3 regions of the Pedobacter sp. KBS0701 genome follow, and region 1 is predicted to be linked to each of the others. Evidence: riboswitches for the same ligand, from Rfam matches in the RefSeq annotation. Region 1 holds a riboswitch; each other region holds the start of a gene.

Region 1 (3,217 bases):
CACGTATTTTCAAATAATTAAGTGCTTCACTTTTAATGTCAAATGCTTCGGTTGCTACAAAGCTTCCGTTAAATGACGGGTAAAAATAAGACCTGTTCTGCGCAGGCAAAGTAGACGACCAATCGTTACGTGCCGTGATGTTGGCGAAAAGGTAATTTCTGAAACCGATCTGACCTGATGCATAAACGCTATATGATTTTAAACGCGATAAATTATTGGATGAAATCAAGGGATCACGAGAGTTTTTAAGGGTATAAAGTCCGGCGATGGCCAGTTTAGGTGCACTTTGATCATTCTGCTCAATATATTGCCTGCGGATGTTACCGCCACCCAATAATTCTAAGCTAAAATCATCGTTTAACTGTTTGTTAAAGTTTAAGGTTGCGTCGGTATTATTCTCGCTTACCGTAAAGGCACTTTCGGTGTAAGATCCAAAAGGTGTTCCGTTCGTACCATAAGCGATTCTAACTTTACGCCTATCGTTGTAATAATCCGTACCCGATCTGAAATTGAAATCAAGGCCATCAATAATTTTATAATTAAGGGCTAAACTACCTATAATCCGACTGCGGTTCTGCGAAACTGTATTTTCGTAAGCTACCCAATATGGATTGCTGTAATAGCTATTATTCCAGTTAAACGTTTTTCCATTTTCATCCAAATAGTTTTTTAGCTGGTTAATATCAACCTGACGGCCGAACCAGGTAAACTGCAACATGGTACTGGTTGATCTTGATCCACCCGTTCCTGGTAAATTATCAGAATTAAGTTTGCTGTAATTTGCGTTTGCGGTTAAAGTTAATTTAGGTGTTACTTTTACTGTGGTATTCAATACAAACGAATTTTTGCCCTGTCCGGAGTTTGGTACTATACCTACTTGTTTCAGGTTATTGTACGATAATCGGAAGTCGTATTTTTCGCCAGCATCTGCAACAGATACCCCATTATTTAAGGAATATCCCGTTTGAAAGAAATCGCGTACGTTATCCGGATGGGCTACAAACGGAACAGGCACCCCTTTGGAATAAAACTGCGGAATTAACCTACCATCCAGTTTTGGTCCCCAGCTCTCATCTACCCCATCATTAATACCTTTACCAGCGCCATCCACATAACTGAACTTACCTTCTGATCCCTGACCAAAAGCATTTTGATAAACCGGCAGGGTGAGCAAAGTTTCTAGAACCGCGTTTGAATTAATGGCAATGCCCAATCCTTTTTTCGATTTACCTGTTTTGGTTTTAATGAGGATCACCCCTGCTGCAGCCCTCGAGCCATATAATGCAGCTGCATTTGGTCCTTTTAGGACGCTCATCGATTCGATGTCCTCCGGATTGATATCTGAAATGGTATTGGCGTAATCCCTGGCCCCAGCCGAATTCAACTGCGAGTTATCTACCGGAATTCCATCAACCACAAATAAAGGCTGGTTATTTCCGGCTATAGATGTTTCTCCTCTGATGACTACGCGAGATGATCCCATACTCCCCTGACTGTTCGTTACCCTAACCCCAGCTATTTTTCCAGCCAATGCATTTACCAGGTTAGATTCTTTAGCTTCGGCTACACGGTCTCCTTTCAATTCCTGAACGGCATAACCCAAAGATTTTTTCTCCCTTGAAATACCAAGAGCCGTTACTACCACTTCGTCAAGCGCATTATCGCTGGGTTGAAGAATGACCGAAATTGGGCCAGCATTTTTGTTGATTTGTATTTCCTGAGTTTTGAAGCCAATGTATGAAAATACTAAAATGGCTTGATCAGGCGCACTGATAGAAAAAACGCCCTTACCATCAGAAATAGTGGTTTGTTTGGTTTCTTTGATAAGAATAGAAACGCCTGGCAGTGTTTCGCCATCCGCCGATTTTACCGTTCCGGTAATGGTGACATTTTGAGCAAATACCTGCTGCGTAATAAAGAGCAGTAAGATGAGTGGTATTGATTTAAAAAGTTTGATCATGTGTATGTTTAAAAATTAGTTAAAAGATAAAAATCTGGGCAAAACGACTCCTAAACAGTTAATAAACGTGTTTTATTAAAAATAAAATGGAGTGGTTAGATCAAATGGGCCTGTTAAAACGGAGCAATTTTAACAGGGCGTGCGCATTCGGAAATATGCATTAGGGTTTGCATCAATGGATTTTAACTCGTCTGTTTTTTTCATTTCAATGATTTTCTATAAAACATATTTACTTATCAAAAGCAGCGTCAGGGCAAAAAAATAGCACCCCTTAAATCAGAAGTGCTCCATATATTTTGATAAGGATAATGCAAACAACTGACTTAACTACCCCAGATTCATCCAGGATGGAATTAGCACCATTTCTATAAATTAGATGGTTGCTAAGGCTTCACAGGGCCATTCCCTCCGCCTTTCTTGATAAGTATTTTAAAATAACTGGGGCAAAGGTATAATTAATTCCATTTATCCTATAGTTTTTATAGATTTTTAATGAAATATTTTTTATTTGGTTATTCCGCCCGTATATTTGTCGACTAATTTAGTCGATTAACACACGTCCCGATGAACCTAAAATCCATATTTACCGCCATACTGGCCATATCAACCTCTTTAACCTTTGCGCAACAACAGGCTGTATTGGCCAATCGCCAACAAGCAACAATCAAAGAAAAAAAAGCAAAAGCATTTGTTGCGCTGGGCCATTGGCGTGGTATAGCGAAAGTAAAGGAAGGATTAGAAATCCCTTTTAATTTCGAAATCAACGAAAAAAGCGGTCAACAGAAATTATATTTCCGCAATGCCGAAGAAAGTTTCGAAGGTGGTCGGGTAAAACAAACTGCCGATTCACTTTTTGTCAAACTGGATCAGTTTGATAACGAACTTGCATTTGCTATAGTTGGTGATCAACTAACCGGCGCATTAAGAAAACAGGATAAAACTGGCAAACCTTTGATAATTATTGCCGAGCGAAAAAATTATCGTTTCAAAACTGATAAACCTGCCACAGCAGACTATTCTGGAAGTTATGATGTGGTTTTTACATCGACAAATGGTAAGGAAGAAAAAACAGTAGGTTTATTTAAGCAAACAGGAAACAAACTTACCGGCACATTTTTACGTGTAACCGGCGATTCTCGTTATCTTGAAGGCGTGGTAGAAGGCAATGAATTCCAGCTTTCGAGTTTCATCGGCTCCTCTCCTTCTTACTATAAAGGCACCTTTCAGCCAGACGGTACTTTAAGTGGTGAAATTTTG
Region 2 (3,217 bases), 830 kb from region 1:
TAATTCAATTGAATTTGTCACGTTGAGCCTGTCGAAACGCCTTGTAAGATATTTAAAACAGGTCCTTCGACAAGCTCAGGATGACAACAATATTATGAGAAAGCCTCTTATAGTTATTTTGAACCTCTGTTGCTAAACCCGATTGCAGCGATATCCTTTTTGGCTGTCACCCTGAGCGAAGTCGAAGGGTAGCCAAAAAGATAAAGCGTAAAGCGGGACTGCAATCGCATAAGGATTACAGAACCCTAATTTTCCAAAACCTACTTAGAATTACAAATCGTGGTCAACTTTAACGAATAGTTAGCCTCCAATGGCTCATTAGTTTGCGCCAAACGTTGCGAGCCTGTATTGGCTGGACAAGCAATATCTCCTGCTGCATCATAAACCAATTTATTTCCGTTAGCTAACAATTCTTTTGGTACATATACCTGCACTTTGGTAATCGAATATCCTGAAGGAAAATAACGCACATAATAACCATCAGGATGTTTCGTCCAGATGCCACTTGGCACATCGCTTCTTGGCGGGGCCATCCCTGCTATTATAGCATATTTCTCCATATCAGCATAAGTATAGTTACCAGAGGATACCAATTGGCGGATATTATTTTCTGCCTCAAAAACTGCCCTCACGCCAGATGGCAATTGATCTTTAGCTTTTTCCATGACATCGAAAGGCAAAATGCCCAGGGCGCCACCTTCTAATTGTGTAAGCTGTTTAGGTGTTAATAGTTTAAGGGCAGTTACTTTAACCTGTCCGTTGTAATCGGCAAATTTTGTTCTGGCAATAATTGTCCAAAGTAGCGCTTGTATATCGTGCTGTTCTACTTCAGGATGTTTTTCTGCACTTTTCAAAATAGAAACCACAATTTCTTCTTTCGGGCCTAAAACCGGTGCAAACATGTAACCATCTCCTTTTGAAGGGGCAAATGTTCCGGCTTTTAAACAATAGCTTTTATTCGTCATTTCGTACAATCCTTCGCAAAGTACAAAACCACCCTCAGGGTTTTTGGGCAATAAATATAAAGGCTGTGCTTTTAATTTTGAAGGATTAACAAAGTCGGGCATTTTTTCACCTTCCCTGTTTACATCTTCAAAACTAGTAGTAATAGCGGCGGGTTGTTTTAAAAACCTGTCTACCCCCAGGGCTTTAGCACCCTGTGCTGTGCCTACTTTTAATAATTTATCTTTTAAGCCTCCAAATTGAGCGCTGGCATTGTTTAAACCCGTTACAATAAATAACAGTCCTAAACATAGTGATTTTGTGTTTTTCATAAAGTTACGATTTAGATAGGATGCACAAACTTAAAATATTAAGCGTTAATTTTATATTAAAAATTTTAAATGGCAAAATCAGCATAAAAATAACGAGTTCATTTTTAGATAGTTAATTTAAAATCAAAATTTTATTTTGTGAATTAAAATTTAATTAAGACATTTGAAATATTATTTGGTGGAAAGCTAAATAAAAGTCAATCTTCACGGGTTGATTTATAAAGAAGTGGCGAGAGACTGGCTCGATGACCCACTGGCAACCCTCAGAAAGAGAAGGTGCCAATTCCTGACCGGATAGCATGGTGTTATCTGGTGATATAAATTAGAACTGATGAAAACATTAAATCTTCAATCGCTAAGCGAACCCAATGCAAACCTTAAAAATGCAGAACAATACTCTGTTTCTTTTACTTGTTGCAATATGCGTGCGGTTATTTGTATGTGCTGTTGCATACATTAGTTTAAAAAATCTTCCTTTTTTGTTTCTTTCAAACTGGAAGGTCCCGAACATCGGGATACGCCCTGCCAGGTTTTAGGATCAACCTAAACCACCATATCTAATCGTTCAACAAAATAAAATAGTAATCATGTCAACATCATATAAATTTGAAACTTTACAATTACACGCTGGCCAGGAAATAGATCCCACAACAGGTTCGAGGGCTGTGCCGATTTACCAAACCACTTCTTACGGATTTAACAGCGCCGAACATGGAGCTAATTTATTTGCCTTAAAAGAGTTTGGCAACATTTACACTAGGATCATGAATCCTACCAATGATGTTTTCGAAAAAAGAATTGCAGCTTTAGAAGGTGGTGTAGCGGCTTTAGCAGTAGCATCAGGACAGGCCGCTCAGTTTATTGCCCTAAATAATATCTTAGAAGCTGGCGACAGCATTGTTTCTTCTACTCATATTTATGGTGGAACTTATAACCAGTTTAAAGTTGCTTTTAAACGTTTGGGTATCCATGTTGATTTTGCAAATCCAGATGTACCTGAAGAATTTGAAGCTAAAATAACAGATAAAACTAAGGCAATTTACCTGGAAACCATTGGCAATCCTGCTTTTAGTGTGCCAGATTTTGAGAAAATTGCTGCAATTGCTAAAAAATATGATCTTCCATTAGTGGTTGACAATACTTTTGGCGCAGGCGGTTATTTATTTAAACCATTGGAACACGGAGCCAATATTGTGGTAGAATCTGCAACGAAATGGATTGGTGGCCATGGAACGAGTATTGGTGGTGTGATCATCGATGGTGGAAACTACAATTGGGGCAATGGAAAATTCCCTCAGTTCTCTGAGCCATCAGCAGGCTATCACGGGTTGGTTTTCAGTGATGTTTTTGGCATCGGTGGACCATTTGGCAATATTCAGTTTATTATCCGGGCGCGCGTAGAAGGACTAAGAGATTTAGGGCCTGCCTTATCACCTTTCAATTCGTTTCTTTTATTACAAGGATTGGAAACCTTATCACTCCGCGTTCAACGCCATGTTGATAATGCTTTAGAACTGGCCACCTGGTTAGAAAACCATCCATTGGTTCAGGAAGTACAATATCCAGGATTAGCGAGCAGCAAATACAATAGCCTGGCAAAAAAATATTTAAGTAACGGTTTCGGCGCGGTTCTATCTTTCGAATTAAAAGGAAGTAAAGAAAATGCCACACAGGTTATTGATAATTTAAAACTGGTTTCGCATCTCGCAAACGTGGGCGATGCCAAAACGTTGATTATCCAACCGTCGGCAACCACACACCAACAATTGAGTGAAGCGGAGCAATTGGCTGCAGGTGTAAAGCCAAACGCATTACGGGTTTCAGTCGGTATTGAACACATCGATGATATTAAGGCCGATTTCGAGCAGGCTTTTGCATCTATAAATGTTCAGATCCCTACAGAGAGTTTATCAGCCTAAGCCCGTTCATTTTCCGAATACAAT
Region 3 (3,217 bases), 1.8 Mb from region 1:
AGTTCGAAATTAAAAGGCACTTCTGTTTCGGCAACTTTAAAAACACCACGCCAAATTCCTTCTTTTATAAATTTTTTGGTCGTTTTTGGCTCTTCATTTACCTTATCTACAGCAAAGGCTGTTGTAGAAATGAGCGATACCAGAACCAGCGCCTGCATTTTAGCCATGTAGTTTTTCATATTATAAAGTTTTAAGTGTAGGTTAAAATATGGGATGCAATACGATGCAGCCCCATATTTAGTTTAGTTGGTTTGGTTTATTTACTTTTTAGTGTTTCTGCTGAAGCCAGTTTTTCGGGTACAGGTTCTGCGATCAGCTCGTCGAGCACTTTATTGAATTTGGTTTCGTAATCGTTAAAATATTTTCCAGTTACCGTTCCGGTGTAACCAGTATAAATTTCCCTTACATTGCCTTTTCTATCGATAATGATGGTTGTTGGAAAAGCAATGAATTTATTTAGCGCAGGTAGTTTTTCGGCCACTACTCTTTTATCGGCAATGCCACCAAACAGGATATCGTAAGTGATGCCATATTTCTCTTTCAGTTTGCCTAAAGTGTATTTGGCATATTCAAGATCATCTTTTTGCTCGAAACCAATTGCAATGGCTTCTACCCCGCGTTTTTGGTTCTTTTTAAACCATGGCGAAAGAAAAACAGTTTGATCGGTGCAGTTAGGACACCAGGTACCGATCGTCTCAATAATTACGACCTTACCTTTATATTTATCGTCGGTTAAGGAAACATTTTTTCCTGTTAAATCTGGAAAGGTAAAATCAAGTTTTTTATAACCTTCTTTAAGAAAAGTAAGTTTGTAAGGATCAGGAAGCTCGGCATTTTCGTTGCGCTGGCCATCAAATTTCAGGTTTTTATATATCCCAAAGCCCTGCTCTCCGGTAATGCTATTATCGTCATTTATTTTTCCTTTCACAATAAAAGGACTTGGTCCGGTAAAACCAGATAATTCAAATTCATCGCCCTGTACGGTGCCTTCCAGTTCCCTGGTATCGCCAACCACGGTCATAATTACTCCGGTAAGTTTATTTCCATTCTGCTTTAATAAAGCAATGGAGGCTGGTACGGCTTCTTTGGTGTAGGTTTTGATTTCCCACTTGCCAGAGATATTGTGTTTTGGAGCAATATCTTTTCCAGGTGCTACAAAGCGGTAATTTTTTCCATGCTCTGCCACAAAAGGAAGTGAATTACCCCTGAAACCAGGTACCAGGCTGCGGTATTCACCTGATAATGTTCCATCGGTTTCTATTTTTGCCACCAAAGCAGCATCGTAAGTATTCATTTTTACATAGATGGAATCGTCACCACGCCTCTCTACATGGAAATCATCACGTCTGGAACCATTAATTAAGGTTAAGATACCCGTTTGAGGGCTTTTACCTTTCAATTCGAAATTAAAGGGCACTTTTGATTCGCTTACACTAAACTCACCCCTCCAAATCCCTTCTTTTGGGAATGGTTTTGCCACCCTGGCAGATGCAATACCTCCCAATAACAGGACTGAGGTGGTTAAGCATGCAATTCTTGAGGAAATTTTCATTTTCATAATCATCATTATTAGTTAAACACTATCGTTTTAGAGTTTTTAATAACAAGGCATAATTTTTCCCACAGAAAACCATATAGCATGGATACAGGCTGTTTAAGCAACTGTTATGCTTTTAATGAAATCCCTAACAGGAAACGTGAGTTTACTTGTTATTGGTTAATTTATAATCTATTGCTAGATCAGTTTGAGCACTTTTTCCTATGGAAAGTTGCTAGAAGTTCAACGAGTACTGACTCTCCCTTCTTCTGTATAAATCAACTAATTAATGGTGGTGAATTAATTAGAGTAATAACCTAAACTAGTGGTGGTGATTAGTTAGGCGGTTCCTGATACCCCGGCAACTTATTGACTGAAATACATGACCACCATAATATTCTATCAAAAGGCCCCGGGGTACCAGGATTTTTAAATAAGAATATCTGAATGAAAACCTTTATCAGGTGATCCGTATCTTAGCTTATATTAGCGGCAACAGCAGTTATATTGATCTGAATAATTGATCAGAAAATATGGCCGAGGTTGTCTGCGGAGTTTCATATTGAACGTAAATTTGCTAGTGAACTATTATATTTTTTTGTAAAAGTATAAACTTTGATTAATTTAAACAAGTATTCCTATAGATTTTATAGACTTTATCTGTAAATAATTGATTTACAGATATATAATTTGCAATCATTAATTTAGGCAAGGCGTTTGTTATTCTGAATGCAGTGAAGAACCCGGAGGCTCTGCGAAGCAAATCTTTAATTATTAAGAATACTAAAGTCAACTGTAAGATCCGTCGTTGCACTCAGGATGACAAATTGCGAGCGATTGTGTTTTATTGTCAACCTGTCCCATCTTCCATTTTTTACCACAGAGGTCATAAAGAGAAAAACACGAAGAGCATGGAGCCTTTTCATTCCATCATTCATTTTACATTTTCCACCCTTTACCATAAAGGGCACTAAGGGAAGGCGCAAAGCTGCTATCATTCTGAACGCAGTGAAGAACCCAGAGGCTCTGCGAAGCAAATCTTTTATTTTAAAAAAAGTTAACAGCTAAAAGATCCTTAGTTGCACTCAGGATGACAAATTGCGAGCGATTGTGTTTTATTGTCAACCTGTCCCATCTTCCATTTTTTACCACAGAGGTCATAAAGAGAAAAACACGAAGAGCATGGAGCCTTTTCATTCCATCATTCATTTTACATTTTCCACCCTTTACTATAAAGGGCACTAATGGAAGGCGCAAAGCTGCTGTCATTCTGAACGCAGTGAAGAACCCAGAGGCTCTGCGAAGCAAATCTTTTATTTTAAAAAAAGTTAACAGCTAAAAGATCCTTAGTTGCACTCAGGATGACAAATTGAGAATGCGATCGTCATCCTGATCTGATAGTTATAGGATTTTTTCAGGATCTATCTACAATTTATTTCACATATAAACAACTAAAAATCAACAAATTAAATGATTAAAAAGGTTTTAATAATTACAAAATCCAAATTTAACTACTATTTCTATAGAATTCATAGTAATTAATTTATACTTTTGTTGAATCTTCTTCAAAATTGAATCTAAAGCTGTTTGAAAAGATCATATAGTCATGTGGCCGAGTGGTTAGGTAAAGGTCTGCAAAACCTAGTACGGCGGTTCGATTCCGTCCATGACGTCTAATAC

Evidence for each region. Region 1 has a riboswitch for S-adenosylmethionine ahead of FFJ24_RS11145 (SusC/RagA family TonB-linked outer membrane protein). Riboswitches for the same ligand answer to the same signal wherever they lie in the genome.
Region 2: another riboswitch for S-adenosylmethionine. It lies ahead of FFJ24_RS07725 (O-acetylhomoserine aminocarboxypropyltransferase/cysteine synthase family protein); the one in region 1 lies ahead of FFJ24_RS11145 (SusC/RagA family TonB-linked outer membrane protein).
Region 3: another riboswitch for S-adenosylmethionine. It lies ahead of FFJ24_RS03850 (peroxiredoxin); the one in region 1 lies ahead of FFJ24_RS11145 (SusC/RagA family TonB-linked outer membrane protein).

The regions. Positions count from the first base shown of each region.
Region 1 covers NZ_CP042171.1:2,778,793-2,782,009, forward strand. Annotated here, with positions in the region: gene FFJ24_RS11145 (SusC/RagA family TonB-linked outer membrane protein) at 1-1,960, opposite strand, end outside; SAM riboswitch class I at 2,281-2,387, opposite strand; gene FFJ24_RS11150 (peroxiredoxin) at 2,525-3,217, shown strand, end outside.
Region 2 covers NZ_CP042171.1:1,947,091-1,950,307, reverse strand. Annotated here, with positions in the region: gene FFJ24_RS07730 (hypothetical protein) at 261-1,274, opposite strand; SAM riboswitch class I at 1,488-1,598, shown strand; gene FFJ24_RS07725 (O-acetylhomoserine aminocarboxypropyltransferase/cysteine synthase family protein) at 1,862-3,193, shown strand.
Region 3 covers NZ_CP042171.1:981,584-984,800, reverse strand. Annotated here, with positions in the region: gene FFJ24_RS03855 (peroxiredoxin) at 1-179, opposite strand, end outside; gene FFJ24_RS03850 (peroxiredoxin) at 257-1,558, opposite strand; SAM riboswitch class I at 1,720-1,817, opposite strand; tRNA gene FFJ24_RS03845 (tRNA-Cys) at 3,140-3,210, shown strand.